Regions from separate parts of the Bacillus sp. FAU18 genome, predicted to be linked through region 1. Evidence: riboswitches for the same ligand, from Rfam matches in the RefSeq annotation. Region 1 holds a riboswitch; each other region holds the start of a gene.
What was found. Region 1 has a riboswitch for S-adenosylmethionine ahead of metK (methionine adenosyltransferase). Riboswitches for the same ligand answer to the same signal wherever they lie in the genome.

Region 1 (7,517 bases):
TGTACATACTCACCGGTTCCAGAAGCAAACGCATTGGCAATATTGGCGAAGTCTATGTTCTGGATGAGGTCTATATCCTTATGCGGGTCAATCTTATGTTTGTTCAGCACATACTCGCCGACCATTTGCGGCATGCCGCCTTTTCGCTGGCCGAGAAACGTTTTTCCTTTCAGCTGATCCCAGTCGAAGTGTTCAACATCTTCTCTCGCGACAAGAAACGTTCCGTCTGTCTGAGTCAGCTGGGCGAAATTAATGACGGGATCTTTAGCCCCTTGCGCTTCGACATAAATAGATGTTTCTGACCCGACAAGCGCGATGTCGGAGCCGTTGGAAAGAAGCGATGTCATCGTTTTGTCTCCGCCCCAGGTCGTATTCACATCGACATCAAGCCCTTCTTCCTTAAAAAAACCTTTAGACTCAGCAACATATAAAGGTGCGTAAAAAATTGAATGGGTCACTTCAGCTACTTTGACTTTGGTGAGCGTTTCTTCCTGCTTGCAAGCCGCCAGGGCGAACATCAGAAAGATACTGCCGACACAGGCGAAGCCCAGCCTTAACCATCTGTTCACATAGACAACCTCCTTATTTCGCATCAAGTTAATATCCTTTTTTGCTTTACATATCGTATGATGGGTATAAAAATGTGTGAATGCCTAATCAGGTTCTCCGGATGTAATTTTGGAGTAAGGAAAGCATATAGAAAAAAAGGAGGCGGCTGTTTTGATTGTAGAGAAAAGAAGATTTCCGTCGCCAAGCCAGCATGTGCGTTTGTATACGATCTGCTATCTGTCAAATGGATTACGGGTTAAGGGGCTTCTGGCTGAGCCGGCGGAACCGGGACAATATGACGGATTTTTATATTTGCGCGGCGGGATTAAAAGCGTGGGCATGGTTCGGCCGGGCCGGATTATCCAGTTTGCATCCCAAGGGTTTGTGGTGTTTGCTCCTTTTTACAGAGGAAATCAAGGAGGAGAAGGCAATGAGGATTTTGCAGGAGAAGACAGGGAGGATGCATTTTCTGCTTTTCGCCTGCTTCAGCAGCACCCAAATGTCAAGAAGGACAGAATTCATATCTTCGGTTTTTCCCGCGGCGGAATTATGGGAATGCTCACTGCGATCGAAATGGGCGGGCAGGCAGCTTCATTTGTTTCCTGGGGAGGCGTCAGTGATATGATTCTTACATACGAGGAGCGGCAGGATTTGCGGCGGATGATGAAAAGAGTCATCGGCGGAACACCGAAAAAGGTGCCTGAGGAATATCAATGGAGGACACCGTTTGACCAAGTAAACAAAATTCAGGCTCCCGTGCTGTTAATCCATGGAGAAAAAGACCAAAATGTTTCGATTCAGCATTCCTATTTATTAGAAGAGAAGCTAAAACAACTGCATAAGCCGGTGGAGACGTGGTACTACAGTACATTCACACATTATTTCCCGCCAAAAGAAAACCGGCGTATCGTGCGGCAGCTCACACAATGGATGAAAAACCGCTGACAGTGAAATATGTTATGATAAAGAAAAAAGAGAACGAAAGGGGATTTCACTTTGGGAATGCCTGTTGAATTTAATACACTGATTGTGACAAAAGGAAAAGAAGTTCGGATAGATGAAAATATATTCACGTTAGAGAAGGACGGATACCGGGTATATCCGATGGAGATTCCAATGGATGTACGCAAAACAAAGTTTGGCGAAAAGTCAGGCACAGCTGAAGTGCAGAAGCTTCAATGGGAAGAAGACCGTACCATCATTACATACAAGCTGACTTCTTTGCATTCCGTCAATTAAAATAAGCCAAGAGCATAATTGCTCTTGGCTTTTGTTTTTTATACGAGAGGGCCGCCTGCCTGGGCGATGGCATCGGTATGTGCGAACTTTTTAAAGTTCTCTTTGAATTCATTTGCAAGGTAGACTGCTTTTTCTTTGTATTCTTCCTTGTTGGTCCACGTGTTTTCAGGCTGAAGGATATGATCAGGAACGCCAGGAACATGTGCCGGAATGTGCAGGCCGAAAATATCGTCAGTTATCATTTCAGCATCCTCTAATTTACCTTCAATCGCTGCTTTGACCATTGCTCTAGTGTAAGAAAGCTTCATTCGTTCGCCTGTGCCGTAGCCGCCCCCGGTCCAGCCGGTATTGACTAAGAAAACGTCAGCGCCGTGTTCATCGATCTTTTTGCCGAGCATTTCAGCATAGACGTGAGCAGGAAGCGGCAGGAACGGTGAGCCGAAGCATGTAGAAAACGTCGTTTCAGGAGACGTTACACCACGTTCGGTTCCGGCAAGCTTACTCGTGTAACCGCTCAAGAAATGGTACATCGCCTGCTCCTTCGTCAGTTTGCTGATCGGCGGCAGGACTCCGAAGGCATCAGCCGTCAAAAATACAATTGCTGACGGATGGCCGGCCATGCTTGGAGTGACGATGTTGTCAATCATATGAATCGGGTAAGCTGCCCGCGTGTTTTCAGTATAGAAGGAATCATCATAATTGGCTTCGCGTGTATCTTCATCAACAACGACATTTTCGAGAACAGACCCGAAGCGGATCGCGTTAAAGATTTGCGGCTCCTTTTCCTCGCTTAAATGAATGCACTTAGCGTAGCACCCGCCTTCAATATTAAAGACGCCTGTATCAGACCAGCCATGTTCATCGTCACCGATCAGCTTGCGGTCAGCATCTGCCGACAGGGTGGTCTTGCCTGTTCCTGACAGTCCGAAGAAAAGGGCGACATCGCCTTTTTCACCGACATTGGCGGAGCAGTGCATAGATAAAATATCTCTTTCAGGCAGCAGGAAATTCATAATGGAGAAAATGGACTTCTTCATTTCACCGGCATACTCAGTTCCGCCGATTAAGATCGTCCGCTTTTCAAAAGAGACAATAATAAACGTTTCGGAATGAGTGCCGTCTGTTTTTGGATCCGCTTTGAAATGCGGAGCAGAAAGAATGGTGAACGGCTGCTCAACTGTTTTCTTATCATTTCCTTCCGGACGGATAAACAGCTGCCGCGCAAATAAATTGTGCCATGCGAACTCATTTACGACAGTGATCGGCAGCCTGTATTTCTCGTCTGCTCCGGCAAATCCTTCGAAAACAAACAGTTCATCTCGCTCCTTTAAATAGCTGACAACTTTCGTATACAGCCGCTCAAACGCTTCTTCTGAAATCGGCTGATTCACCGGGCCCCAATCGATCTTATTTTTCGTGCTTTCTTCCTCCACGATGAATTTATCTTTAGGTGAGCGTCCTGTGTAAGCGCCTGTTGTCGCGCGAACAGCACCTGTGGATGTTAAAATGCCTTCGTTTCGGGAGAGGACTTTTTCTGTTAGCTGTGCTGCTGATAAATTATGACGCACATTTGGACATGTTAATAAGGCTTGTAAATCAGCGGTCAAATCAACTGAGTTCATATGAAACCTTCCTTTATCGTTTTTTGTGTTTTGCTAATTGTGAATTAGTATAACATATATTTTCAAATAGTCTATACTATTTATTATTTTTTGTGTGTGCATTTCCATTGTTTTCCCTCAATATAGGTGCCTATTTCTTCTGAATCATATTGACATTGCAAACCCTTTTACGATAAGATATTTCATTGAGCGGATACTCTTATCCCGAGCTGGCGGAGGGACAGGCCCTATGAAGCCCAGCAACCGGTTTCTCTGTTATTTATTATGTTCAACTGAGTGAGACAACCAAGGTGCTAACCTGTTGCAAGGTTGTATGATTCCTTGAGCGATAAGAGTGAAAGGCACAAAGACCAAACCCTTTCCTCGATGGAAAAGGTTTTTTTATTTCATAAATATGCCAATTAACATTCTCTAATATAACTGTACATTGTATAAGAGGGAGCGAGTTCCGTATCATATATACAAGGTCTTTCGGGAGGCCTTGTGCAGGAGGAAGCAAATCATGAGTAAAAATCGTCGTTTATTTACATCAGAATCTGTTACGGAGGGGCATCCGGATAAAATCTGTGACCAGATTTCTGACAGCATTTTAGATGAAATTTTAAAGAAAGACCCTAACGCGCGTGTTGCTTGTGAAACATCTGTGACAACAGGTTTGGTTCTTGTAAGCGGAGAGATCACAACTTCTACGTATGTTGACATTCCGAAAACGGTTCGCCAAACCATTAAAGAAATCGGATACACACGTGCAAAATACGGATTTGATGCGGAAACTTGTGCGGTTTTAACATCAATTGATGAGCAGTCTGCTGATATCGCGATGGGCGTAGACCAAGCGCTTGAAGCCCGTGAAGGCACAATGAGCGACGAAGAAATTGAAGCGATTGGTGCGGGTGACCAAGGATTAATGTTCGGTTATGCGTGCAACGAAACGAAAGAGCTTATGCCTCTTCCAATTTCACTTGCCCATAAATTAGCCCGCCGCCTAAGTGAAGTCCGTAAAGAAGATATTCTTCCGTACCTTCGCCCTGACGGCAAAACACAGGTAACGGTTGAGTACGATGAAAATAACAAACCAGTCCGCATTGACGCGATTGTGATTTCCACTCAGCATCACCCTGAAATTACACTTGAGCAAATTCAGCGCAACATTAAAGAACATGTAATCAATCCGGTTGTTCCTGAAGAGCTGATTGATGAAGAAACAAAATATTTCATCAACCCTACAGGACGTTTCGTAATCGGAGGGCCTCAAGGGGATGCGGGACTTACAGGACGCAAAATCATCGTTGATACGTACGGCGGCTATGCACGCCACGGCGGAGGCGCGTTCTCAGGTAAGGACGCGACGAAGGTAGACCGTTCTGCAGCTTATGCGGCAAGATACGTTGCGAAAAACATCGTTGCGGCTGAGCTTGCTGATTCTTGCGAAGTACAGCTTGCTTACGCGATCGGTGTTGCACAGCCTGTGTCAATCTCAATCAACACATTCGGTTCAGGAAAAGCTTCTGAGGAAAAACTGATTGAAGTTGTTCGCAATAACTTTGATTTACGACCTGCCGGCATTATCAAAATGCTTGATTTGCGCCGTCCGATCTACAAACAAACTGCTGCGTACGGCCACTTTGGACGTCACGATGTTGACCTTCCATGGGAGCGCACAGACAAAGCGGAGCAGCTGCGTAAAGAAGCGTTAGGAGAATAATTTTATAGCCGCTTACTGGTTAAGCGGCTTTCCCTTTTTTATCGTTGTATTCATGTTTATTTTTTTACATAACTGTGAAACCAAATACTATTCACAGCGTCTATAAATAGGGGTTCAATGATGACAATTTTAATTATGGAGGCAATACTATGTGTGGATTTGTCGGGGTTTTTAACAAGCATCCGTTAGCTCAAACCGCTGATCAAGAAGAACTAATCAAACAAATGAACCAAATGATCGTTCACCGCGGTCCTGACAGTGATGGATATTTCCATGATGAGCACGTCGGCTTCGGATTCAGACGGCTCAGCATTATTGATGTAGAAAATGGCGGACAGCCTTTATCATATGAAGATGAAACATATTGGATTATCTTTAACGGAGAAATCTATAACTATATTGAACTGAGAGAAGAGCTTGAAGCAAAGGGGTACACATTCAACACGGATTCGGATACAGAGGTTCTTCTTGCGACTTACCGTCACTATAAAGAAGAAGCGGCGTCCAAACTGCGCGGTATGTTTGCCTTTCTGATTTGGAATAAAAACGATCATGTGCTTTATGGGGCAAGAGATCCATTCGGCATTAAACCGTTGTACTACACAACGATCAATGATCAGGTTTATTTTGCCTCAGAGAGAAAAAGTTTAATGGTTGCTCAGAATGATATTGAAATAGATAAAGAGGCATTGCAGCAGTACATGTCTTTCCAATTTGTTCCTGAACCAAGCACGCTTGATGCCCATGTGAAAAAAGTAGAGCCGGGTTCACAATTCACAATCCGCCCGGACGGCGATATCACATTCAAAACGTATTTCAAAGCGAACTTCAAGCCGGTTCAGACTGAAGAAGACAAGCTTGTGAAAGAAGTCCGAGACGCGATCTATGACTCTGTAAACGTTCATATGAGAAGTGACGTTCCTGTCGGTTCGTTTCTGTCTGGCGGGATTGATTCTTCCTTTATTGTGTCTGTTGCGAAGGAATTTCATCCAAGCTTAAAAACATTCTCTGTCGGCTTTGAACAGCAGGGCTTCAGTGAGGTTGATGTAGCGAAAGAAACGGCAGCGGCGCTGGGCATTGAAAATATCAGCAAAGTCATTTCGCCTGAGGAATATATGAATGAGCTTCCGAAGATCGTATGGCATTTTGATGACCCGCTTGCTGATCCGGCAGCGATTCCGTTGTACTTTGTTGCAAAAGAAGCGAAAAAACATGTTACGGTTGCTTTATCAGGTGAAGGAGCGGATGAGCTCTTCGGCGGATATAACATTTACCGTGAGCCGCTTTCGCTTAAACCGTTTGAACGGATTCCGTCCGGCCTGAAAAAGATGCTTCTGCACGTTGCTGCCGTTATGCCTGAAGGTATGAGAGGAAAGAGCCTGCTTGAGCGCGGTTGCACTCCGCTTCAAGATCGTTATATCGGTAACGCGAAAATCTTTGAAGAGTCTGTCAAAAAGCAGCTGTTGAAGCATTATAATCCGAACCTTTCATATCGCGATGTGACGAAGACTTACTTTACAGAAAGCAGCTCGTACAGCGATATCAACAAAATGCAGTATGTCGATATCCACACTTGGATGCGCGGCGACATTTTGTTAAAGGCGGATAAAATGACGATGGCGAATTCTTTGGAACTGCGTGTGCCGTTCTTGGATAAAGTCGTATTCGACGTCGCTTCAAAAATTCCTGATGAGCTGAAAACGAAGAACGGCACGACGAAGTATCTTCTTCGCAAAGCCGCTGAAGGAATTGTGCCTGAGCACGTATTAAACCGCAAAAAGCTTGGTTTCCCTGTACCGATCCGTCATTGGCTGAAAAACGAAATGAACGAATGGGTGCGGAATATTATTCATGAAAGCCAAACGGATGCTTATATCCATAAGGATTATGTCCTTCAGCTTCTTGAAGACCATTGTGCGGACAAGGCTGATAACAGCCGTAAAATCTGGACTGTACTGATCTTTATGATCTGGCACAGCATCAATATTGAAAAACGGTATATGCCTGAAGAGCTGAGCCATCAGCCTAAAGAAGTCATCTTTGTGTAACAGACAACAAGGCTTTCGAGTAGTCGAAAGCCTTGTTGTTATCCTTTTATTTCTCCATCATCATTGGTTTACCCAATTCGTACGGAATATTCAGAAAAATGATTTAATGATATTTTTTTCTAGGGGAGAAGAAAGCATGCAAAAACAAAAACAAGAGCTGCACCGCGGACTCGAAGAAAGGCATATTTCTTTAATGTCTTTAGGAGCTGCTATAGGAGTAGGGTTGTTCCTCGGCTCCGCATCAGCTATTCAATTAGCAGGGCCTGGTATTTTGGTAGCGTATGCCGCAAGCGGCCTGGTCATGTTTTTTATTATGAGAGCGCTTGGGGAAATGGCCATTCAAAAACCGGTCGC
Region 2 (7,517 bases), on a different contig from region 1:
TGTGATAACGAAATGCGGATTGTTCAGGCAAATGAAGCAACAGAAAGGATGCTTCAAGTTGACTCGGAAGATTTGAAAAAGCGTTCTGTTTTGGATTTTTTGTTTTCAATCCCAAAGGATGAACTGAATCTTTCCGTAAAGAAGTTTTTTAAAAAAGGCTTTCTGTGGAAGGAGGTTCCGATCAGGCTTGATTGCGGGGCAACAAAATACATAGAGTTTCTGGCCAAAAGAGGTATTGGCGAGGATTTCTTTTTTGTTGTCATGAGGGACATATCTTCTAAGAAGATTCTCGAGCGGGAATTCTCTATGAATGAACAGCTTTTTAAGGACTTGTTTGACAGAGCAGTTGACGGAATCGTCCTGTTTGATAAAGATGGCGGTTTTATTGATGCCAATTTGTCCTTTTGTAAAAGCTTTGAAATCAATCATAATGAGCTGTCTCATTTATCTTTGTATGAGTTTATAGACAGCGGCTCACGAAAAGATTTCGACAATATCTGGAAGGCGCTCAACCGCAAGGGAAAAGCGAAGGGGGAGCTGCCTGTCAAGCTTCGTTCAGGAGTTCAAAAACTATTTGAATTCACGATTACATCAAACATCATCAGCGGTTTTTATATGTCCATTATGAGGGATATCACAGAGAAGCGGTCTATGGAGCTGCAGCTCTTTAAAAGTGAGGAGCGCTTCAGAGAAATCTTTGAAAATGCAATGGACGCCATCATCATCTGGTCGAATGACGGAAGAATCGTAAAAGCGAATCAATCAGCCTGTAAAATTTTTGAGCTGCCGATGAATTTGCTGTTGAAAAGAAAGCTGTGTGATTTTCTCGTTGACTCGCAGCAGAAATACAGCATAACGAAAAGGAAATACGCAAAATACGGAGAGATCAGAGAAGAGCTGCTGTTTCAAATGGGGAACGGGCAATTCAAAGAGCTTGAATTTACTTCAAAACGGACAATCCTTGAAAATCAGCATTTGACGATCTTAAGAAATGTAAGCGACAGAAAGCGGATGGAAAAGGAGCTTCGGGAAAGCGAGCTGAAATTCAGAAAAGTGTTCAACGGCTCAATGGACGGCAATGTATTGTTCGACAATCAATACAGGATCATCGACGCCAACCCGTTAGCAAGCCATATTTTGGGACTGTCACATGAAGAGATAAAACAGCACAGCCTGTTAGATATTATTTCTGCTTATGAAATAGAAAATCTGGCATCACCGGCAAGGCAGATTAATTTTGATGAAATGGACAACGAAATTCCATTTTTGCTGAGCAGCGGTGATAACAGAAAACTCGAATTCTCTTTTAAACGGAATATTATTCAAAATATGAACTTGGCTATCTTTAAAGACGTAACAGAGCGAAAAGAATTGGAGGAACGCCTGCGCAAATCAGATACCCTTCATGTTGTCGGCGAACTCGCAGCCGGCATTGCTCATGAAATCAGAAATCCGATGACTGCTCTTAAAGGCTTCATTCAGCTTCTGAAAGGGAGTGTCGAGGGAGACTACGCCCTTTACTTCAACGTGATCACCTCAGAACTAAAGCGCATCGAATCCATCATCACCGAATTCTTGATTTTAGCCAAGCCCCAGGCCATTATGTATGAGGAAAAACATGTTACCCAAATTATGAGGGACACGATAGACCTTCTAAATGCGCAAGCCAATCTCAGCAATGTACAAATGCAACTTGATTTAATTGACGACATTCCCCCGATTTACTGTGAACCGAATCAGCTGAAACAGGTTTTTATCAATATATTAAAAAACGCCATCGAAGTGATGCCTGACGGCGGAAATATTTTTGTAACGATAAAGGCATTGGATCCAGATCATGTTCTTATCTCCTTAAAAGACGAGGGAATCGGAATGACAGAAGATAAATTAAAGCGACTTGGTGAACCGTTTTATACGACAAAGGAACGGGGTACTGGACTTGGGCTTATGGTAAGCTATAAAATTATTGAAGAACATCAAGGCGAGATTATGGTAGAAAGTGAAGAAGGGAAGGGCACCGTTTTCCATATTACGCTTCCTGTCAGACAGAATGCTGAAGAAAGAAGGAATGATGAATGAACTACTATACGACAGCCGAAACGCCGCTCGGTGAACTTATCATTGCCGAAGAGGAGGACCGGATCACTCGTCTATTTCTCAGTCAGGAAGATTGGGTGGATTGGAAAGAAACGGTTCAGAATACTGAGCACAAGGAAACACCTAATCTTGCAGAAGCGAAACAACAGCTTCAAGAATATTTCGAAGGCGAAAGGAAGACATTCTCCCTGCCGCTCAGCCAAAAGGGCACTCCTTTTCAGCAAAAAGTGTGGCAGGCACTGGAGAGGATTCCATATGGTGAATCCCGAAGCTATGCGGATATTGCCGCTGCGGTCGGCAGTCCGAAAGCGGTGCGGGCTGTCGGACAGGCTAATAAACGTAACGACCTGCCGATTTTTATCCCGTGCCACAGAGTGATCGGCAAAAACAGTGCGTTAACAGGATACGCCGGAAGCAAAACCGAGATCAAAGCATTTTTGCTAAACATCGAGCGAATCTCCTATAAAGAAAAATAAAACATATGGCACGTTCCCTTTTTTTCACGGCCGACATATCATTTTATTAAGTTAAAAAAGTTGGTCTGATGAAAAAGGAGGACAAAGCAATTGAAGCCGAGCCGCTCTGAGAAACTTGCCGTTTTTGCCGAACTGTTTGTGAAACTGCATATCTTATCAAGCGCTCAAAAAGATGAAATCATCAATGTTAACAAAAAGAAACAAAAAAACCGCTGACTCGGCTCCAAATGAGCAAAGTCCAGCGGTTTTTTAATGCACCTTTTCTCCTCTAAACAGCTGTTCAATCTCTTCTTCATAGTTTCCGGTCATAATCCCTTTTTCTGTGATGATTCCTGAGATGAGATCATGAGGTGTAATGTCGAAAGCGGGATTAAAGACAGGCACATTGGATGGAGCGGTCCGAACTCCGGAAATCTGCCTGACTTCCTCGGGATCCCGTTCCTCTATCGGGATATCAGCGCCGCATTTGACCTTTGTATCAAATGTAGATAAAGGTGCGGCGACAAAAAACGGAATATCAAAGGCGTTTGCTAAAATAGCAAGACCGTATGTGCCGATTTTATTTGCCGTATCACCGTTCTTTGCAATTCGGTCGGCTCCGACGATAACAGCGGAAATTTGTTTTTCCTTCATCGTATGGGCGGCCATGCTGTCTGTGATCAGAGTGACATCAATGCCCCCTTGCATCAGCTCCCAAGCAGTAAGGCGTGAACCTTGCAGGACAGGCCTTGTTTCACAGGCATAAATGTGCAATCCCAAATCTTTTTGTTTGGCCAAGTAAAACGGAGCTAGCGCCGTTCCATAGCGGCTTGTCGCGATTGAGCCGGCATTGCAGATTGTCATGATCCTGTCGCCTTTTTTGAAAAGCTGCAGGGCGTTTTGGCCGATCAACCGGCACGTTTCCTCATCCTCGACCTGAATCTGAATGGCTTCATGGACAAGGTTTGTTTTTGCTTCATTTACGGAAATCGCGTTTTCGACCGAATGACTCAGTCTCTCAAGCGCCCATGACAAATTAATGGCGGTAGGCCGTGAGCTGTTTAAATATTGTTTGATGTCTTCCAGTCTGCGGCGGAATTCCGTGACATTATCTGTTTCAATGTTTTTGGCAGCAAGCGCTAGTCCGAAGGCAGCCGTAATGCCGATCGCCGGAGCGCCCCTTACTTTGAGCGTGACAATCGCATCAAATACATCCTCTTTCGTCGTCAGCTCTAAATATTCCGTCTCATCAGGAAGCTTTTGCTGATTTAAAATGGTAATAGCTGTTTCTTTCCATTCAACAGAACGTGGAACAGCAAATGAATGGGTCATGAATGGATCATTCCTTTACAAGTAACTTAAATAATTCAATAACATCTGTTATCGTTTTGAATTCCGAACGTTTTTCGATAAAGGCTGTGCCGGTTTCGAGCGCCAGGCGTTTTCTGCCGATTCGTTTATCAAACGGCACGATCGTATCCAGGTCAGCTACATGGGCAAGGCCGATCGTGCGTCGTATCAGCTCACAGCCCGCAAATCCGATTGCTTCTTCAAAAATATGGCTGAGCGTATCAGTGAGGTAACCGTCGATGTTGGCGTAAACATCCAGACTGTCCTTCTGCCAGGCTTCACTAAACGTCTCTTCAAACGTTTCCCAGACCTGGTTGACATGTTCATATAACGGCTCTCTGTCAGCCCCGTCACGGCTGAGTGCGTTCAAAAATAAGTTGGCGATAAATTGCCCTACATCAAAGCCGATCGGTCCGTAAAAAGCAAACTCAGGATCAATCACCTTTGTTTCGTGTTCACTTGCGAAAATGCTTCCTGTATGCAAATCACCATGAATCAACGTTTCTGCAGACGTTAAAAATGACTTTTTCAGCTTAGCGGCTTCGATTTTAACGCTATCATTATTCCAAAGCTTTTCGACAAAAGGACGGAGCTCTTCTTCAAAATCATTTGTGTCATGGTCGAAGAAAGGATCTGTAAAAACAAGTCTTTCCGTAATGTCGCATAGCTCTGGATTTGTAAACTGTTTAACAAGCTGTTTTTTCACCTTAGGTTCAAGCGCGTAATCTGATGAGTAGAAAAGTGTTTTTCCTAAAAATTCACCGATGTGCTGTGCCAGATGAGGATAGTTTTCACCCTCAATGAGTCCTTTTCTTGCGATCTTGAGGTGAGAGAGATCCTCCATGACGGTAACCGCCATTTCCGTATCAGAATAAAACACTCTTGGAACCAGGTGAGGCACATGCTCGCCCTGACGGATGAGAGCGCTGCTTTCGATTCTTGCACGGTCGATTGTCAGCGGCCAGCTTTCTCCCACCACTTTTGCATACGGAACCGCCTGTTTAATGATCAATGCTCTGTCATGTTCTTGATCATAAATATGAAAAACGTAATTTAAGTTGCCGTCTCCGATCTCCTGGCATGTCAGCGTGCTTTTGCTTGGAAAAAGGCCAAGCTTCACCGCCAACGCCACAGCGGAGCTTTCATTTAACGTTTCGTATAAAGGTGTTTTTGTGACTCCCATCATCATAACCTCCAATTATGTAATCACTTAATATGTGGCCGTAAAAAAGCCTCCTTCTCAGAGAGAAGGAGGCTTAACATCTATGTCCGCCTCTCTTATCTCTCAGATCAGATCTGAATGGAATTAGCACCGTGCCTTAAGAGACTAGCGTCTCGGCGCGAAAAAGATGCGCCCCATTTCACAATGGAATTACGGTCGGTTGCTGTTGGGGTCAAAAGGCCAAATCCCTCGCCCAACTCTCGATAAGAGAATATATTCACTTGTTTGACAATTCTAATTTATCAGTTGATGAACATGGTAACAGGTAATTTAGTTAGTTGTCAATATATTTTTTAATATAAATCTTTTCTGATATCATCGAAAACAGGAATGCTCTCCCGAACTTCTGCGCTTTCTTGAAGGTCAATTTCCGCTCGGACTATGCCTTCTTCCCGGCCGCCTTCAGCAAGTACACGCCCCCATGGATCAATAATCAGACTATGACCTGCAAATTCATTATCCGGATTTGAACCGGTACAATTGCAGGCTGCGACAAAGCATTGGTTTTCAATGGCCCGCGCAATAAGCAGGCTTTTCCAATGATCAAGGCGGGGAAGAGGCCATTCCGCAGAAATAAACAGCACGTTGGCGCCTTTTGTCGTATGTTTTCTGATCCATTCCGGAAAACGGATATCGTAACAGATCAATCCTGAGCTTTTGACGCCGTCAAGCTCAAAGTATCCGTCTTCGGAACCGGCTGATAAATACAGATGCTCATCCATCAGCTGAAAAAGATGGGCTTTTCTGTACTCTTTAATGATTTGCCCTTCCTTATCCGCGATGTACATTGTATTATAAACATCAGAATTCTCCCTGACAGCGACCGATCCGGCGACAATATGAACACCATGTTTTTTTGCCGTTTTCTTCAGCCAGCTCTGAGCGGAGCGGCCGTCTTCGTCAGCGAGTTCATCAAGATTGGCCAGATCATATCCGGTCGTCCATAATTCAGGCAGAACAAGAACATCAGCATGTTTGCTTTCTTTTTCGATGAAAAATTCAGCTTTTTTTATATTTTCCGAAGGTTTTCCGTATGAAATATCAAATTGAAGACAAGATATCGTCCATTTCATCTTTTTAACACCCCAAATTTTTCTTTACTTTTTTCATTTAACCATATATGATGATGGACTATCATTTCAAGATTTTTTTAGAAGGTGAGAATAGATGAAATTTGAACAGTCTCATGTATTGAAGGAATTGCCTAAACAATTCTTCGCTTCTCTGGTGCAGAAAGTGAACCGAAAGCTCGCAGAAGGACATGACGTAATCAATCTAGGACAGGGAAATCCAGATCAGCCGACTCCTGAACATATTGTCGAGGAGATGAAACGAGCTGTTGCTGATCCTGAGAATCATAAATATTCGTCTTTTCGCGGCTCATACCGTCTGAAGTCAGCGGCTGCTGAATTTTACAAAAGAGAATACGGCATTGATCTGGATCCGGAAACCGAAGTCGCTGTATTATTCGGCGGAAAAGCCGGTCTAGTCGAGCTCCCGCAATGCTTGTTGAATCCCGGTGATACGATTTTGGTTCCCGATCCGGGTTATCCTGATTACTGGTCGGGTGTCACACTTGCAAAAGCAAAGATGGAAATGATGCCGCTCGTAAAGGACAGGGCGTTTCTCCCTGATTACAGCAGCGTAGCCGCTGAAGCAAGGGAACAGGCGAAATTGATGTATTTAAATTATCCGAATAATCCGACCGGAGCTGTTGCTACTTCCGAGTTCTTTGAAGATACCGTGCGTTTTGCGACTGAAAACGGAATCTGCGTCGTTCACGATTTTGCTTACGGCGCTGTAGGATTTGACGGCTGCAAGCCTTTAAGCTTTTTGCAGACTGAAGGTGCGAAGGATATCGGAATTGAAATTTACACGCTGTCAAAAACGTATAACATGGCAGGATGGCGGGTTGGCTTTGCCGTCGGAAACGCTTCGGTCATTGAAGCGATCAATCTTTATCAAGACCATATGTTTGTCAGTCTTTTCAGAGCGACTCAGGAGGCTGCAGCAGAGGCACTGTTAGCCGATCAGACGTGTGTGGCAGAGCAAAATGCCAGGTATGAGAGCAGGAGAAACGCTTGGATCACGGCATGCCGGGAAATCGGCTGGGATGTAACAGCTCCTGCAGGTTCTTTTTTTGCATGGCTGCCTGTGCCTGAAGGCTATACTTCTGAGCAGTTCTCAGATCTTTTGCTGGAAAAAGCGAATGTGGCGGTTGCGGCTGGAAACGGCTTCGGTGAATATGGCGAGGGCTACGTCAGAGTCGGACTTTTAACAAGTGAAGAAAGACTTAAGGAAGCTGCTTATCGAATTGGCAAACTGAACCTGTTTACCCAAAAAAGCATTGACAAGACCTTATAACGATGGGATAATTCAAAATAATTTATAAA
Region 3 (6,866 bases), 950 kb from region 1:
TAGGAACCGGCATAGATCTTTCGAAAGATGGGATCTTAAAAGCTTCTAAGGCATTCAAAGATCAGATGTGGGCTGTTGCCGATGTGGCGCGTGCTCCTTTTCATGATCGCCAATTTGATGTTGTTCTGTCTATTTTTTCGCCGTCCAATTATGCAGAGTTTCATAGACTGCTGAAGAATGATGGCATGCTCGTAAAAGTAGTGCCGCGAAGCGACTATTTAATAGAATTAAGGCAATTTTTATATACTGATTCACCAAGGCTCACGTATTCCAATGCGGCAGCTGTTGAGCGTTTTACAGCAAATGCTGCACACAGCCGTCCTGTCAGGCTGCGCTATGTTAAAACGCTTGACCAGCAGGCGATCCACTGGCTTCTCAAGATGACGCCGCTTGCCTGGTCGGCGCCGAAAGATCGAATCAGCCTGCTGAAAGAGATGAAAACAGCCGATATTACGGTTGATGTTGATATCCTAATAGGAATGAAATGAATGGCAGAGGAAAGCTCCGAAAAAAGGGAGCTTTCCTTTTTTAATCGGAATAGTTGGCCCACGCTTCTCGTACATATATGGAAAGGGGACGGAAACAGCCGATGCGGACAGGTTTTTGTAAACGCTTTCTAGTTCGCGGAAACGGGGGATGTGTGTGTGGAACTGATCATCATTCTATTGGCGTTAGGTTTGCTGATGTTTACGGCGTATCGGGGATTTTCTGTCATATTGTTTGCGCCGATTTGTGCGTTATTCGCGGTGCTGCTGACAGATCCAAGCCATGTGCTTCCTTTTTTTTCATCAATTTTTATGGAGAAGATGGCGGGTTTTATTAAACTGTATTTCCCAGTGTTTTTGCTCGGTGCCATTTTTGGAAAGGTCGTTGAAATGGCCGGGCTTGCGGCATCAATCGCGAAAACAATTGTCCGGCTTGTCGGGGCAAAAAGAGCGATACTTGCCATTGTGTTGATGGGCGCTGTCTTGACGTACAGCGGTGTCAGCCTGTTTGTTGTCGTATTTGCCGTATATCCTTTTGCGAAAAACATGTTCCAAGAAGCAAACATACCCAAACGCCTCATCCCGGGAACGATTGCTTTAGGTGCTTTTACGTTTACGATGGACGCGCTTCCGGGAACGCCGCAAATCCAAAATGTCATCCCGACGTCGTTTTTCAAAACAGACATTTATGCCGCCCCTTGGCTGGGCTTGATGGGCGCAGTGATTGTGCTGGCAGCTGGGATGCTCTATTTGGAATCAAGGCGGAAAAAAGCGCAGGCATCTGGCGAAGGCTATGGCGGTTTTGATACGCAGAATGCTGCTCCTGAATCGATTGAGTCCGCGGCTGAACCGGACAAAAGCCCGATTCGGCACGCGCTTGCCTTTGTCCCGCTTATTCTCGTCGGTGCAGTGAATAAATATTTCACCATTTACCTGCCAAAGTGGTATCCGAATGGATTTGATTTTTCTTCCATAGGATTAAAGGAGTTCGGCAGGCTTGATATTTCTTCAGCGGCTGCTATTTGGTCGGTGGAGATTGCTTTAGTGATTGGCATCATCACAACGATTTTATTTGATTGGAGAAGTGTGTTTGCCCAATTGAAGGAAGGGCTTAATGAAGGGATTGGCGGCGCCTTGCTGGCATCTATGAATACGGGTGCCGAGTACGGGTTCGGCGGTATTATCGCCGCGCTGCCGGGGTTTCATAAGCTGAGCAGCGGAATTTCACATACTTTTACCGATCCGCTTGTAAATGGCGCCGTTACGACAACTGCGCTGGCGGGAATCACCGGCTCGGCTTCAGGAGGAATGGGCATTGCATTAAGCGCGATGTCAGAACAATACTTACAGGCGATTCAGGCTTACAATATTCCGCCAGAGGTGATGCATCGGGTCATTTCAATGGCATCAGGCGGGATGGATACACTGCCGCATAATGGCGCCGTTATCACGCTTCTGGCCGTGACGGGTTTGACCCACCGGCAATCCTATCGCGATATTTTTGCGATCACGCTCATTAAAACGGCTGCCGTATTTGCTGTGATCGCGATTTACAGCCTGACTGGTCTAGTGTAGAAGAAAACGAAAGGGGCATCAATATGGGAAAAGTGCTGTCATCAAGCAAGGAAGCTGCGAAACTGATTCATGATGGGGATACGCTGATCGCGGGAGGGTTTGGGCTGTGCGGCATCCCTGAACAGCTCATTTTGTCTATAAGAGATCAGGGAGTAAAGGATTTAACCGTTGTCAGCAATAACTGCGGAGTCGATGACTGGGGGCTTGGTTTGCTTCTGGCTAACAAGCAAATCAAGAAAATGATCGCTTCCTATGTCGGTGAAAATAAAATTTTTGAGCGGCAGTTTTTAAGCGGAGAGCTTGAGGTCGAGCTTGTTCCCCAAGGAACGCTTGCTGAGAGAATTCGTGCAGGCGGTGCAGGTATACCGGGATTTTATACGGCGACAGGCGTCGGCACCTCCATAGCCGAGGGAAAAGAACATAAAACATTCGGCGGCCGGACTTATGTGCTTGAGCGAGGCATTACCGGCGATGTGGCGATCGTCAAAGCGTGGAAAGCGGACACCATGGGCAATTTGGTTTTTAGGAAAACGGCGAGAAATTTCAATCCCATTGCCGCCATGGCAGGCAAGATCACGATTGCCGAGGCGGAAGAAATCGTGGAAGCAGGAGAGCTCGATCCAGATCACATCCATACGCCGGGAATTTACGTACAGCATGTTGTGCTTGGCGCGAGCCAAGAAAAACGGATTGAAAAACGAACAGTTCAGCAAGCATCGGGAAAGGGTGAGGCCAAGTGAAGGAAGCGAGAAAACGAATGGTCAAACGGGCTGTACAAGAAATCAAGGACGGCATGAATGTGAATCTCGGGATTGGAATGCCGACGCTTGTCGCAAATGAGATACCCGATGGCGTTCACGTCATGCTTCAGTCGGAAAACGGCTTGCTCGGAATCGGCCCCTATCCTCTGGAAGGAACGGAAGACGCGGATTTGATCAATGCGGGAAAGGAAACGATCACTGAAGTGACGGGCGCCTCTTATTTTGACAGCGCTGAGTCATTCGCGATGATAAGAGGCGGGCATATCGATTTGGCTATTCTCGGCGGAATGGAGGTTTCGGAGCAGGGGGATTTGGCCAATTGGATGATCCCGGGCAAAATGGTAAAAGGAATGGGCGGCGCCATGGATCTCGTCAACGGGGCGAAACGAATCGTTGTCATCATGGAGCACGTCAATAAGCATGGTGAATCAAAGGTGAAAAAAACATGCTCCCTTCCGCTGACAGGCCAGAAAGTCGTACACAGGCTGATTACGGATTTGGCTGTATTTGATTTTGTGAACGGCCGCATGACACTGACGGAGCTTCAGGATGGTGTCACAATTGAAGAGGTTTATGAAAAAACAGAAGCTGATTTCGCTGTAAGCCAGTCTGTACTCAATTCTTAATGGGAAGGTGTTTGACATGAGAAAACAAGTCGCCTTGGTGACAGGGGCTGCCGGCGGAATCGGATTCGAAATGGCAAGAGAATTCGCCCGGGAAGGCGCCAGCGTCATCGTTTCAGACCTCCGTCCGGAAGCATGTGAACAAGCAGCCTCCAAGCTTGCAGAAGAAGGCTTGGACGCGGCGGCCATTCCGTATGATGTGACAAAGGAAGCGCAAGTTGCTGATACGGTGAACGTCATCCAAAAACGATACGGCCGCTTGGATATTTTGGTGAACAATGCCGGTATTCAGCACGTCGCTCCGATTGAAGAGTTTCCGACAGAAACCTTTGAACAGCTGATCAAGGTCATGCTGACGGCGCCCTTTATTGCAATGAAGCATGTTTTTCCGATCATGAAAAAACAGCAGTTTGGCAGAATCATTAATATCGCGTCTGTTAATGGATTAGTCGGCTTTGCAGGGAAATCCGCTTATAATAGCGCCAAGCACGGCGTCATTGGACTCACAAAAGTCGGGGCGCTGGAAGGCGCGCCCCACGGCATAACAGTCAATGCGCTCTGCCCGGGTTATGTCGATACCCAGCTTGTACGCAATCAGCTTAGCGATCTATCGAAAACTAGAAATGTCCCTTACGACTCTGTACTTGAACAAGTCATTTTTCCGCTTGTGCCGCAAAAGCGACTGCTTTCCGTCAAGGAAATTGCGGATTATGCCGTGTTTTTGGCAAGCGAGAAGGCGAAGGGCGTCACTGGGCAGGCTGTCGTCCTTGATGGGGGCTACACCGCACAGTGACATAAAAAAACACACTTGCTCCGCTAGGGAATCAAGTGTGTTTTTTCTTTGCTTATTTCCAAACATCATTAGCGATCTCAACCACATGGCGGAGCTTCGCCCATTGCTGTTCTTCAGTCAGCTTGTTGCCTTCCTCAGTTGAAGCAAATCCGCATTGAGGGCTGAGGCAAAGCTGGTCTAAGCTTACATAACGGGACGCTTCTTCGATACGACGTTTCACGTCATCCGGATTTTCAAGCTCACCGAATTTAGATGTCACTAAGCCAAGAACAAGCTGAAGATCAGACCGTTTTACGTAACGGAGAGGCTCAAATCCGCCTGAGCGTGAATCATCATACTCTAAGAAAAGTCCGTCAAGATTCAAGCCGTCAAAAATGGTTTCGGCGGCTGCGTCATAGCCGCCTTCCGCTGTCCAAGTGGACTGGAAGTTGCCGCGGCAAATATGCATGGTTACCGTCAAGTCATCCGGGCGGTCTGCAATCGCGTCGTTAATCGATTTCGCAAACAGCTGGCGAAGCTCATCAGGCGTTGTTCCGAACGCTTCGATTTGTTTTAAGCCTTTTTCTGATAAGAAAACGGCCCACGCTGTATCATCAAGCTGGAGGTAGCGGCAGCCTCTGTCATAAAACGCTTGAATCGCTTTTTTATATGCTTTGGATACATCATGCTGGAAAAGGTGATAATCTTTTTTATACGCATCCTTTTCCAGTTTTCCGCGGAAAAACAGCATATTCGGGCTTGGAATCGTCATCTTTGGCGTCGCGTCACCGGCAATGCTATGGAGAAACGAATAATCTTCAAGCATTGGGTGAGTTGAAAAGTCGATATCACCTGTGACTTTAATGCCGCGTGCTTTTGTCTGTACGTTATGGAATTGGATTCCGTGCTCAGGAGTAAACGGCTCAACGCCATCTAAGTTTTCCAGGAAATCAAAGTGCCACCATGCTCTGCGGAATTCACCGTCTGTCACGACGTTCAGGCCGGTTTCCTTCTGTTTTTCCACAATGCGGATGATTTCATCGTTTTCAATTTGGCGAAGCTGTTCAGCGGTCATTTCGCCGGCCGCTTTTTGCAGCCGCGCTTTTTTAACGGGCTCAGATCTCAACAGGCTTCCGACTTGATCCGCGCGAAACGGCGGTTTTTTTCTTTGAAGTGATTTTTGTTCTGCGGGTGTTGTTTGGTGTGACATGTTGTCCATTCCTTCTTTCCATTCAAATATAAAAAAGCTCTTCCTTTGGATAAGGAAGAGCTTGCGTGACAATCTCAACCTTATCTTCAAGAGCAATCATTGCTCTAAAGGATTTAGCACCATTCTGTTAAACAGCGGTTGCCGGGTATCGCAGGGCCAGTCCCTCCACCTCTCTTGATAAGGAAAACCTTTTTATGAAATTTTCTGATAGTATCTATTATTCACACATTTTCTATTTCTGTCAATGATAGATTATCTCCACACATCGTTGGCAATGTCGATGACATGGCGAAGCTTTGCCCATTGCTGCTCCTCTGTCAGAAGGTTGCCTTCTTCTGTAGAGGCGAAACCGCACTGCGGGCTCAGGCATAGCTGGTCCAAGCTGACAAAACGCGCGGCTTCATTGATGCGGCGTTTCACATCCTCAGGATTTTCAAGCTCGCCGTATTTCGATGTGATCAAGCCGAGCACAATTTGCAGATCCTTGCGCTTCACAAAACGGAGCGGATCAAAGTTTCCGGAGCGGTCATCATCGTATTCCAAGAAAAGGCCGTCAAGGTTTAAGCCGTCCAAAATCGTTTCCGCTACAGCGTCGTACCCTCCTGATGCCGCCCATGTTGAGCGGAAGTTGCCGCGGCAAATGTGCATTGTGATCGTTAAATCGTCAGGCCGGTCTGCGACGGCATCGTTAATTGTTTTGGCAAATATGGCTGGCAATGTTTCTGGATCACCGCCGAGCGCCCGGACAACCTCTCTGCCTTTTTCCTCAAAGAAGAGAGACCATGACGTATCATCGAGCTGGAGATAACGGCAGCCAGCATCATAGAAGGCTTTGATTGCTTTTTTGTATGCTTGGGCCAGGTCATGAAAATATTCCTCTTGATCGTCATAAATCCCTTTATCCGCCTTTTCGCCAAAAAACAGCATATTTGGGCTGGGAATGGTCAATTTTGGCGTCGCGTTACCGGCAATCTCATGTAAAAATTGATAATCAGCAAGCGCTGGGTGGCTCGTAAAATCGAGTTTTCCCGTCACTTTGATGCTGCGCGCTTTCGTTTTTGTGTTATGGAACTGAATCCCCTCAGCCGGGATGAACGGTTCCACACCGTCAAGCCCTTCCAGGAAGTCATAATGCCACCAGGAACGCCGGAATTCCCCGTCTGTTACCACGTTGAGACCGATTTCTTTTTGTTTTTCCACGATGCGGGTGATCTCTTGATTTTCGATATCACGAAGCTGTTCCGCTGTCATCTCACCAGCCGCTTTTTTTTGCCGGGCTTCCTTCACCGGAACGGAACGAAGCAAACTGCCGACATGATCGGCGCGGAAAGGTGCTTTGCGTTGTTTTTCTGTTTTTTGTCCTGCAACATTCGTTTGTTGAGCCATGTTATTCGCCTCTTTTCTGAAATATTGAGCATGTAAAAAGCTCTTCCTTTGTGA
Region 4 (7,517 bases), on a different contig from region 1:
GTAGCTGATAAGGACAAAGAAGAAGGGCTTGCCATTGCTAAGCGGTTCCACGCAATCGGCTACAACATTTTAGCGACGGAAGGAACGGCAGGCTACCTGAAAGAAGCTTCCATTCCAGCAAAGGTCGTCGGAAAAATCGGTCAGGATGGCCCGAACTTGCTTGACGTCATCAGAAACGGAGAAGCGCAGTTTGTCATCAATACGCTGACAAAAGGAAAGCAGCCGGCAAGAGATGGTTTTAGAATCAGACGTGAATCAGTAGAAAATGGTGTTGCCTGCCTAACATCTTTAGATACGGCAGAGGCGATATTGCGAGTGCTGGAAAGCATGACATTCCGTGCTGATCAAATGCCGGCAGTCAACACAAATCAGGAGGCGGCAGTCACTATATGAAAAAAGCGTATTTGACAGTATGTTCTAACCAGCAAATTGCAGACCGGGTGTATCAAATGGTTCTGAAAGGGGAGCTTGTCCAAGGGTTTACAACCCCTGGACAGTTCCTTCATCTTAAAGTGAGCGAAGCGATTACGCCTCTTTTGAGAAGACCAATCAGCATCGCAGACGTCAACTTTGAAAAAAATGAAGTCACCATCATTTATCGGGTAGATGGGGAAGGGACAAGACTCTTGTCACTGAAGCAGCAGGGAGAACTTGTGGATGTCCTCGGGCCTTTGGGAAATGGCTTTCCTGTTAATGAAGTTCAACCCGGAAAGACGGCTTTGCTGGTAGGAGGCGGAGTAGGTGTGCCGCCTCTCCAAGAGCTGTCGAAACGCTTGAATGAAAAAGGGGTTAATGTCATCCACGTTTTAGGATTCCAATCGGCAAAGGATGTTTTTTACGAGGAAGAATGCCGGCAGTATGGAGACACGTATGTGGCAACAGCTGACGGAAGCTACGGGGAAACCGGATTTGTCACAGATGTGATTAAACGGAAAAATCTAGAGTTTGATATCCTCCTCAGCTGCGGGCCGACACCGATGCTCAAGGCGTTAAAACAGGAATATGCCCATAAAGAAGTATATCTGTCGATGGAGGAACGAATGGGCTGCGGAATCGGCGCATGCTTCGCGTGTGTGTGCCATACAAACGAAAGTGAGACATCCTATGTAAAAGTATGTCTCGACGGGCCTGTATTTAAAGCTCAGGAGGTGGCGCTGTAATGCTAGAGGTGAAATTGCCGGGACTTGATTTGAAAAACCCAATCATTCCTGCATCAGGCTGCTTCGGTTTTGGAAAAGAATTTTCACGTTTTTATGATTTGTCTTGTCTTGGAGCCATCATGATTAAGGCTACGACAAAGGAGCCACGCTTTGGGAACCCGACGCCGCGGGTAGCTGAGACTGGTGCTGGAATGCTCAATGCGATCGGTCTCCAAAATCCGGGGCTGGATAGCGTGTTGCATAATGAGCTGCCGTGGCTTGAGCAGTTTGATATGCCGATCATTGCCAATGTCGCAGGTTCTCAAGTCGAGGATTATGTTGAAGTCGCAGAGCATATCAGCAAAGCGCCTAATGTTCATGCTCTTGAATTAAATATTTCCTGCCCGAATGTGAAAACAGGCGGAATCGCTTTTGGCACGAATCCTGAGATGGCTGCCGATTTGACAAAAGCGGTGAAAGAGGTTTCGGATGTACCCGTTTATGTGAAGCTTTCCCCGAACGTGGCTAATATCACAGAAATTGCATTAGCGATCGAGGAAGCGGGAGCGGACGGTCTTACGATGATCAACACACTAATCGGCATGAGACTCGATTTAAAAACTGGCAAACCGATATTAGCGAATAAAACAGGGGGACTTTCAGGCCCTGCTGTGAAGTCGGTTGCCATTCGCATGGTGTATGAAGTCAGCCAGGCGGTCAACATCCCGATTATCGGAATGGGAGGCGTGCAGACGGCTGAAGATGCCCTGGAATTTCTTCTCGCGGGAGCAAGCGCAGTCGCTGTCGGAACAGCAAACTTCGTGAATCCTTTTGCATGTCCAGAGATTATTGAACAGCTCCCATCTGTTTTGCGCCAATACGGCTATCAATCAATTGAAGAATGCATCGGAAGGAGCTGGAATCATGAAAAACAACCTGCCCATCATCGCGCTTGATTTTGCATCAGCTGAAGAAACACTTGCGTTCTTAGCGCCTTTTCAGCAAGAACCGTTATTTGTAAAGGTTGGAATGGAGCTTTTTTATCAAGAAGGGCCATCGATCGTGAAACAATTAAAAGAAAGAAACTGCGAGCTGTTTTTAGATCTCAAGCTTCATGACATCCCGACTACTGTAAACAAAGCGATGAAGCGCCTTGCCAGTCTTGGAGTAGACCTCGTCAATGTTCATGCGGCCGGGGGCAAAAAAATGATGCAGGCAGCTCTCGAAGGCTTAGAAGAAGGTACGCCGACTGGAAAAAAACGTCCGTCACTTATCGCGGTAACCCAGCTGACAAGCACATCTGAACAAATCATGAAAGATGAACTGCTGATTGAAAAGTCTCTGATTGATACGGTTGTGCACTACAGCAAACAGGCGGAAGAAAGCGGACTGGATGGAGTGGTCTGCTCTGTTCATGAAGCAAAAGCCATTTACCAAGCGGTGTCGCCTTCATTTCTGACTGTCACTCCGGGGATCAGAATGTCAGAGGACGCTGCGAATGACCAAGTCCGCGTAGCGACGCCTGCCATTGCAAGAGAGAAAGGTTCATCAGCGATTGTAGTAGGACGCTCGATTACAAAAGCGGAAGACCCGGTAAAAGCCTATAAGGCTGTCAGACTTGAATGGGAGGGAATCAAATCTTGAAACAAATCATCGCAAAACATCTATTAGACATCCAAGCTGTATTTTTACGCCCGAACGAGCCGTTCACATGGGCAAGCGGCATTTTATCACCAATCTACTGTGACAACCGCCTTACGCTATCTTTCCCAGAGGTCAGAAACGAAGTTGCCTCAGGTATCAGCAAGCTTGTCAAAGAGCATTTTCCTGAAGCTGAAATGATTGCGGGAACAGCAACTGCCGGTATTCCTCATGCTGCTCTTGCGGCTGACCGTTTGAATCTTCCGATGTGTTATGTGAGGAGCAAGCCGAAGGCGCACGGAAAAGGCAATCAGATTGAGGGAGCTGTGCAAGAAGGGCAAAAAACAGTCGTCATTGAAGACTTAATTTCCACAGGAGGCAGCGTGCTTGAAGCTTGTGCAGCTCTACAAGCGGCCGGCTGTGAAGTGCTTGGTGTCGTCTCAATCTTTACGTACGGACTTCCAAAAGCGGAGGAAGCCTTCGCAAAGGCAGAACTGCCATACTACTCATTAACTGATTATGATACGCTCACAGAGGTCGCGCTTGAAAACGGAAATATTCATTCAGATGATCTAAAAAAGCTGCAAACATGGAAACGAAATCCCGAGTCAAAAGATTGGTTTAAAAAATAAAAAATAAATTCAAATGATGTAAAGAGGCTTCAAAGCCTTGCTGTACTTGAAAACAGGCTATGAGGCCTGTTTTTTTATTAATCCTATAAAAAAAGTCGGGTTGACTTATGTTAGAATTGTGCTAAAATTTACTACAAATCTAAAAACTTATCAAGAGCGGCTGAGGGACTGGACCTATGAAGCCCGGCAACCTGCATAGTTTGTAAGGTGCTACTTCCAGCAAAATGAATTCCATTTTGAAAGATAAGGGCTGCATGCTGTTCCTGTCTTTCTTTCCGCCGGATTGAAAGTTTTTTATTTTAAGAGGTAAAAAGGCTATCTGTATATCAGCAGCCGCGAATCACATTACATGGGAAAAGACAACCGGCAGAAAGCTACTGTTTGTTTGTCTCCGAAAGGAGGAAAGAAGAAATGTTAACGTATGATAATTGGGAAGAACCAACGATTACATTTCCGGAAGACGATCCTTATAAAGGAGCGCTGTCAGTTTTAAAATGGGCATACGGCCATTACGGCAATCAGCTTGTTTATGCCTGCAGTTTCGGAATTGAGGGAATCGTTCTGATTGACTTAATTTATAAAGTGAAAAAAGACGCAGAGATTGTGTTTCTTGATACAGGACTTCATTTTAAAGAAACCTATGAAACAATTGAACGAGTGAAAGAGCGTTATCCGGGTCTTAATATCATCCTGAAAAAACCAGACCTCACCCTTGAGGAACAAGCCGAAGAACATGGTGACAAGCTGTGGGAAAGAGAGCCGAATCAGTGTTGCTATCTTAGAAAGGTCGTTCCTTTAAGAGAGGCGCTTTCAGGACATCCAGCCTGGCTTTCCGGCCTGCGCCGTGATCAAGGGCCAAGCCGTGCCAATACGAATTTCTTAAACAAAGATGAAAAATTCAAGTCAGTAAAAGTTTGCCCGCTTATCCATTGGACTTGGAAAGACATTTGGAGATACACATCCCGGAATGAACTGGACTACAATCCGCTTCATGACCAAGGATATCCAAGTATTGGCTGTGCGCCTTGCACTGCTCCCGCTTTTACAGCAGAGGATTTGCGCTCAGGCAGATGGAATGGTATGGCGAAAACAGAATGCGGACTGCATGAATAAGGAGCTGCAAAATGGAATTAGCCGCTATTTTATTTAGCTTGTTTTTTGCGATGAATATTGGTGCAAGCGGCGCTGCAGCTTCGATGGGGGTTGCTTACGGCTCCGGAGCCATCAAAAAGAAAACCTACGCTTTGATCCTATGCGCAGTCGGTGTCTTTGCCGGGGCGGTCATTGGCGGAGGCGAGGTTGTAAAAACAATCAGCTCCGGCATTATTCCTGAGCAGACGATTACACTGACGATTGTTTGCATCATTATTGGAGCTGCTGCCCTGTCGCTCTTTACTGCTAATCTGCTCGGCATTCCTTTGTCGACAAGTGAAGTAACAGTCGGGGCGGTTGTCGGCGTGGGAGTGGCTTATAAAGTATTGTTTGTGAACAATCTTCTGATCATTGTGTCATTTTGGGTTTTTGTCCCGCTGTTCGCTTTCGGCTTCACCTATTTCGTATCTAAGCTGTTTCGTTATTTTAAGATTGAAGTAAAATCTTCTAAAAAACAAAAAATCCTCGGCATTGTTTTGTTAGTTGCCGGATTTTTCGAAGCATTCTCTGCCGGCATGAATAACGTGGCGAATGCTGTTGGCCCGTTAGTAGCTGCCGGTGTGCTTGATGTCGGAAAAGGAACCTTGTATGGAGGAGCTTTTGTTGCTCTTGGCGCACTGTTATTAGGCCGGCGTGTGCTAGAAACAAACGGGAAGAAAATTACGAGATTCTCCAAAGGGGAAGGCATTCTCTTATCCGGTACAGGAGCAGGACTTGTGATCATCAGTTCTGTATTTGGGATGCCGGTGCCCTTGGCGCAAGTCACGTCATCGTCTATTATCGGAATAGGCATGGCAAAAAACGGTCCGAACGTGTTCCATAAACAAGTTGTTCAAACGATGCTGAAGGTATGGATCGCATCGCCGTTTTTATCTTTATCGATTTCTTATCTGCTTGTATCCTTGTTTTTAAAAGCAGATTATTATTCGATCTTTATCATGGTAAGTGTGCTTTTAGCGGCGGGCGGTGCCGTCAGCCTGACAAAGGCCATTCGTAAAGAGAGACGCTCAGTCCACGAACAAGGCGGGGGAATCTGATCATTAATCTGAGTAATTTTATAAGTTAACTAGGAGGAGATGGATATTATGAGCTTAGCACCACACGGAGGAACATTAGTAAACAGGGTAGATGAATCATATGATGTGAGCGGCATTCAAAAAGAAATTGAACTTGATTTAATTTCTTTCGCGGATTTGGAATTGATCGGTATCGGTGCATACAGCCCGATTGAAGGTTTCTTTAATGAAAAAGATTACGTATCTGTAGTCGAAAACATGCGTCTTTCTTCCGGCGTTGTCTGGTCTCTTCCGATCACGCTTCCGGTCGATGCGCAAAAAGCAGCGGAACTGTCACTTGGTGAAACGGTAAAGTTAACGTATGAAGGAGAAACATACGGCGTTATCCAAATCGAAGACCTGTACGTGCCTGACAAACAAAAAGAAGCTGTCAATGTGTACAAAACAGATGAACAGGAGCATCCTGGTGTTAAAAAGCTGTTCAGCCGCGGCAATACATATGTCGGCGGACCGATTACGTTGATTAAAAAAGCTTCAAAACAGTTCCCTGAATTTACATTTGAACCGTCAGAAACGAGACGCCAGTTTGCGGAAAAAGGCTGGGAAACCATTGTCGGTTTCCAAACAAGAAACCCTGTTCACAGAGCGCATGAATACATTCAAAAAACGGCTCTTGAAACAGTAGACGGCTTGTTCTTGAATCCGTTAGTAGGCGAAACAAAATCTGATGACATTCCAGCTGATGTACGGATGGAAAGCTACCAAGTGCTTCTTGATCATTATTACCCGAAAGATCGCGTTTTCCTTGGTGTCTTTTTAGCGGCGATGCGTTATGCAGGCCCGAGAGAAGCAATTTTCCACGCGCTTGTCAGAAAGAACTACGGCTGCACACATTTCATCGTCGGCCGTGATCATGCAGGTGTAGGTGACTATTACGGAACATACGAAGCACAGGAGCTGTTTGACACATTTAAACCTGAAGAACTCGGGATTACGCCGCTGAAATTCGAGCACAGCTTCTTCTGTAAAAAATGCGGAAATATGGGAACAGCGAAAACATGCCCTCATGGCAGAGAGCATCACGTCATTTTATCAGGCACTAAGGTAAGAGGCATGCTGAGAGACGGTGTGCTGCCGCCTGCTGAATTCAGTCGAAAAGAAGTCGTAGAAGTGTTAATCAAAGGGATGAAGAAAAAAGAAGAAGTAGGCGTATCTTAAGGAGGACTGGCAGTGACAAATCGCGATATTGTATGGCATGAAGCCTCTATCACAAAAGAAGAGTACCAGCAAAAAAACAAGCATAAAAGCTCCATTCTCTGGCTGACAGGGTTAAGCGGCTCAGGCAAATCAACGATTGCCAACGCCGCTGCGAGAGAATTGTTTGAGCAAGGCTATCAAGTGATTGTGCTTGACGGGGATAATATCCGTCACGGCTTAAATAAGGATCTTGGTTTTTCTGATGAAGACCGAAAAGAAAACATCCGCCGAATCGGAGAGGTGGCGAAGCTTTTTGTTCAGCAGGGAACCATTGTGATTACTGCTTTTATCTCTCCTTTCCGCGAGGACAGACAACAGGTTCGCGAGCTTGTGGAAGCGGGCGAATTTAATGAAGTCTACATTAAATGCGACCTTGATATTTGTGAACAAAGAGATCCGAAAGGGCTTTACAAAAAAGCAAGAAACGGCGAGATTCCGTTCTTTACAGGAATTGATTCTCCTTATGAAGAACCGGAAGCTCCAGAGCTCGTTCTTGATTCAGGACAGCATGACCGTGAAGCGTGTAAAAATCAGCTGATCGAGTTTGTTAAACAAAAATTGAGCTGAATATGATCTGCTGCGTTCTTCTCAGGTGCCGGAATGCAAGCGAGAACATCATCACAGCGAATGCTCTGGAAGAACTCGAATAGATCGGGGGAAATACGATGGGGAAAGTATAT

Region 2: another riboswitch for S-adenosylmethionine. It lies ahead of mtnK (S-methyl-5-thioribose kinase); the one in region 1 lies ahead of metK (methionine adenosyltransferase).
Region 3: another riboswitch for S-adenosylmethionine. It lies ahead of AC0OMU_RS20755 (5-methyltetrahydropteroyltriglutamate--homocysteine S-methyltransferase); the one in region 1 lies ahead of metK (methionine adenosyltransferase).
Region 4: another riboswitch for S-adenosylmethionine. It lies ahead of AC0OMU_RS05000 (phosphoadenylyl-sulfate reductase); the one in region 1 lies ahead of metK (methionine adenosyltransferase).

The regions. Positions count from the first base shown of each region.
Region 1 is NZ_JBVYHZ010000004.1:937,342-944,858, reverse strand. Features, by position in the region: gene AC0OMU_RS15880 (ABC transporter substrate-binding protein) at 1-569, opposite strand, end outside; gene AC0OMU_RS15875 (alpha/beta hydrolase family protein) at 721-1,494, shown strand; gene AC0OMU_RS15870 (DUF2584 domain-containing protein) at 1,546-1,788, shown strand; gene pckA (phosphoenolpyruvate carboxykinase (ATP)) at 1,827-3,410, opposite strand; SAM riboswitch class I at 3,607-3,745, shown strand; gene metK (methionine adenosyltransferase) at 3,913-5,115, shown strand; gene asnB (asparagine synthase (glutamine-hydrolyzing)) at 5,265-7,163, shown strand; gene alaP (alanine permease AlaP) at 7,300-7,517, shown strand, end outside.
Region 2 is NZ_JBVYHZ010000003.1:696,060-703,576, forward strand. Features, by position in the region: gene kinE (sporulation two-component system sensor histidine kinase KinE) at 1-2,079, shown strand, start outside; gene ogt (methylated-DNA--protein-cysteine methyltransferase) at 2,076-2,573, shown strand; gene AC0OMU_RS03965 (hypothetical protein) at 2,664-2,789, shown strand; gene mtnA (S-methyl-5-thioribose-1-phosphate isomerase) at 2,823-3,884, opposite strand; gene mtnK (S-methyl-5-thioribose kinase) at 3,892-5,085, opposite strand; SAM riboswitch class I at 5,178-5,334, opposite strand; gene AC0OMU_RS03980 (carbon-nitrogen family hydrolase) at 5,418-6,197, opposite strand; gene mtnE (methionine-glutamine aminotransferase) at 6,292-7,488, shown strand.
Region 3 is NZ_JBVYHZ010000004.1:1,884,744-1,891,609, reverse strand. Features, by position in the region: gene AC0OMU_RS20780 (methyltransferase domain-containing protein) at 1-488, shown strand, start outside; gene AC0OMU_RS20775 (GntP family permease) at 645-2,060, shown strand; gene AC0OMU_RS20770 (CoA transferase subunit A) at 2,084-2,800, shown strand; gene AC0OMU_RS20765 (CoA transferase subunit B) at 2,797-3,447, shown strand; gene AC0OMU_RS20760 (3-hydroxybutyrate dehydrogenase) at 3,464-4,237, shown strand; gene AC0OMU_RS20755 (5-methyltetrahydropteroyltriglutamate--homocysteine S-methyltransferase) at 4,290-5,426, opposite strand; SAM riboswitch class I at 5,504-5,610, opposite strand; gene AC0OMU_RS20750 (5-methyltetrahydropteroyltriglutamate--homocysteine S-methyltransferase) at 5,679-6,812, opposite strand.
Region 4 is NZ_JBVYHZ010000003.1:899,527-907,043, forward strand. Features, by position in the region: gene carB (carbamoyl-phosphate synthase (glutamine-hydrolyzing) large subunit) at 1-393, shown strand, start outside; gene pyrK (dihydroorotate oxidase B electron transfer subunit) at 390-1,160, shown strand; gene AC0OMU_RS04985 (dihydroorotate dehydrogenase) at 1,160-2,095, shown strand; gene pyrF (orotidine-5'-phosphate decarboxylase) at 2,064-2,783, shown strand; gene pyrE (orotate phosphoribosyltransferase) at 2,780-3,412, shown strand; SAM riboswitch class I at 3,557-3,662, shown strand; gene AC0OMU_RS05000 (phosphoadenylyl-sulfate reductase) at 3,824-4,525, shown strand; gene cysP (sulfate permease) at 4,537-5,601, shown strand; gene sat (sulfate adenylyltransferase) at 5,650-6,798, shown strand; gene cysC (adenylyl-sulfate kinase) at 6,811-7,404, shown strand; gene cobA (uroporphyrinogen-III C-methyltransferase) at 7,503-7,517, shown strand, end outside.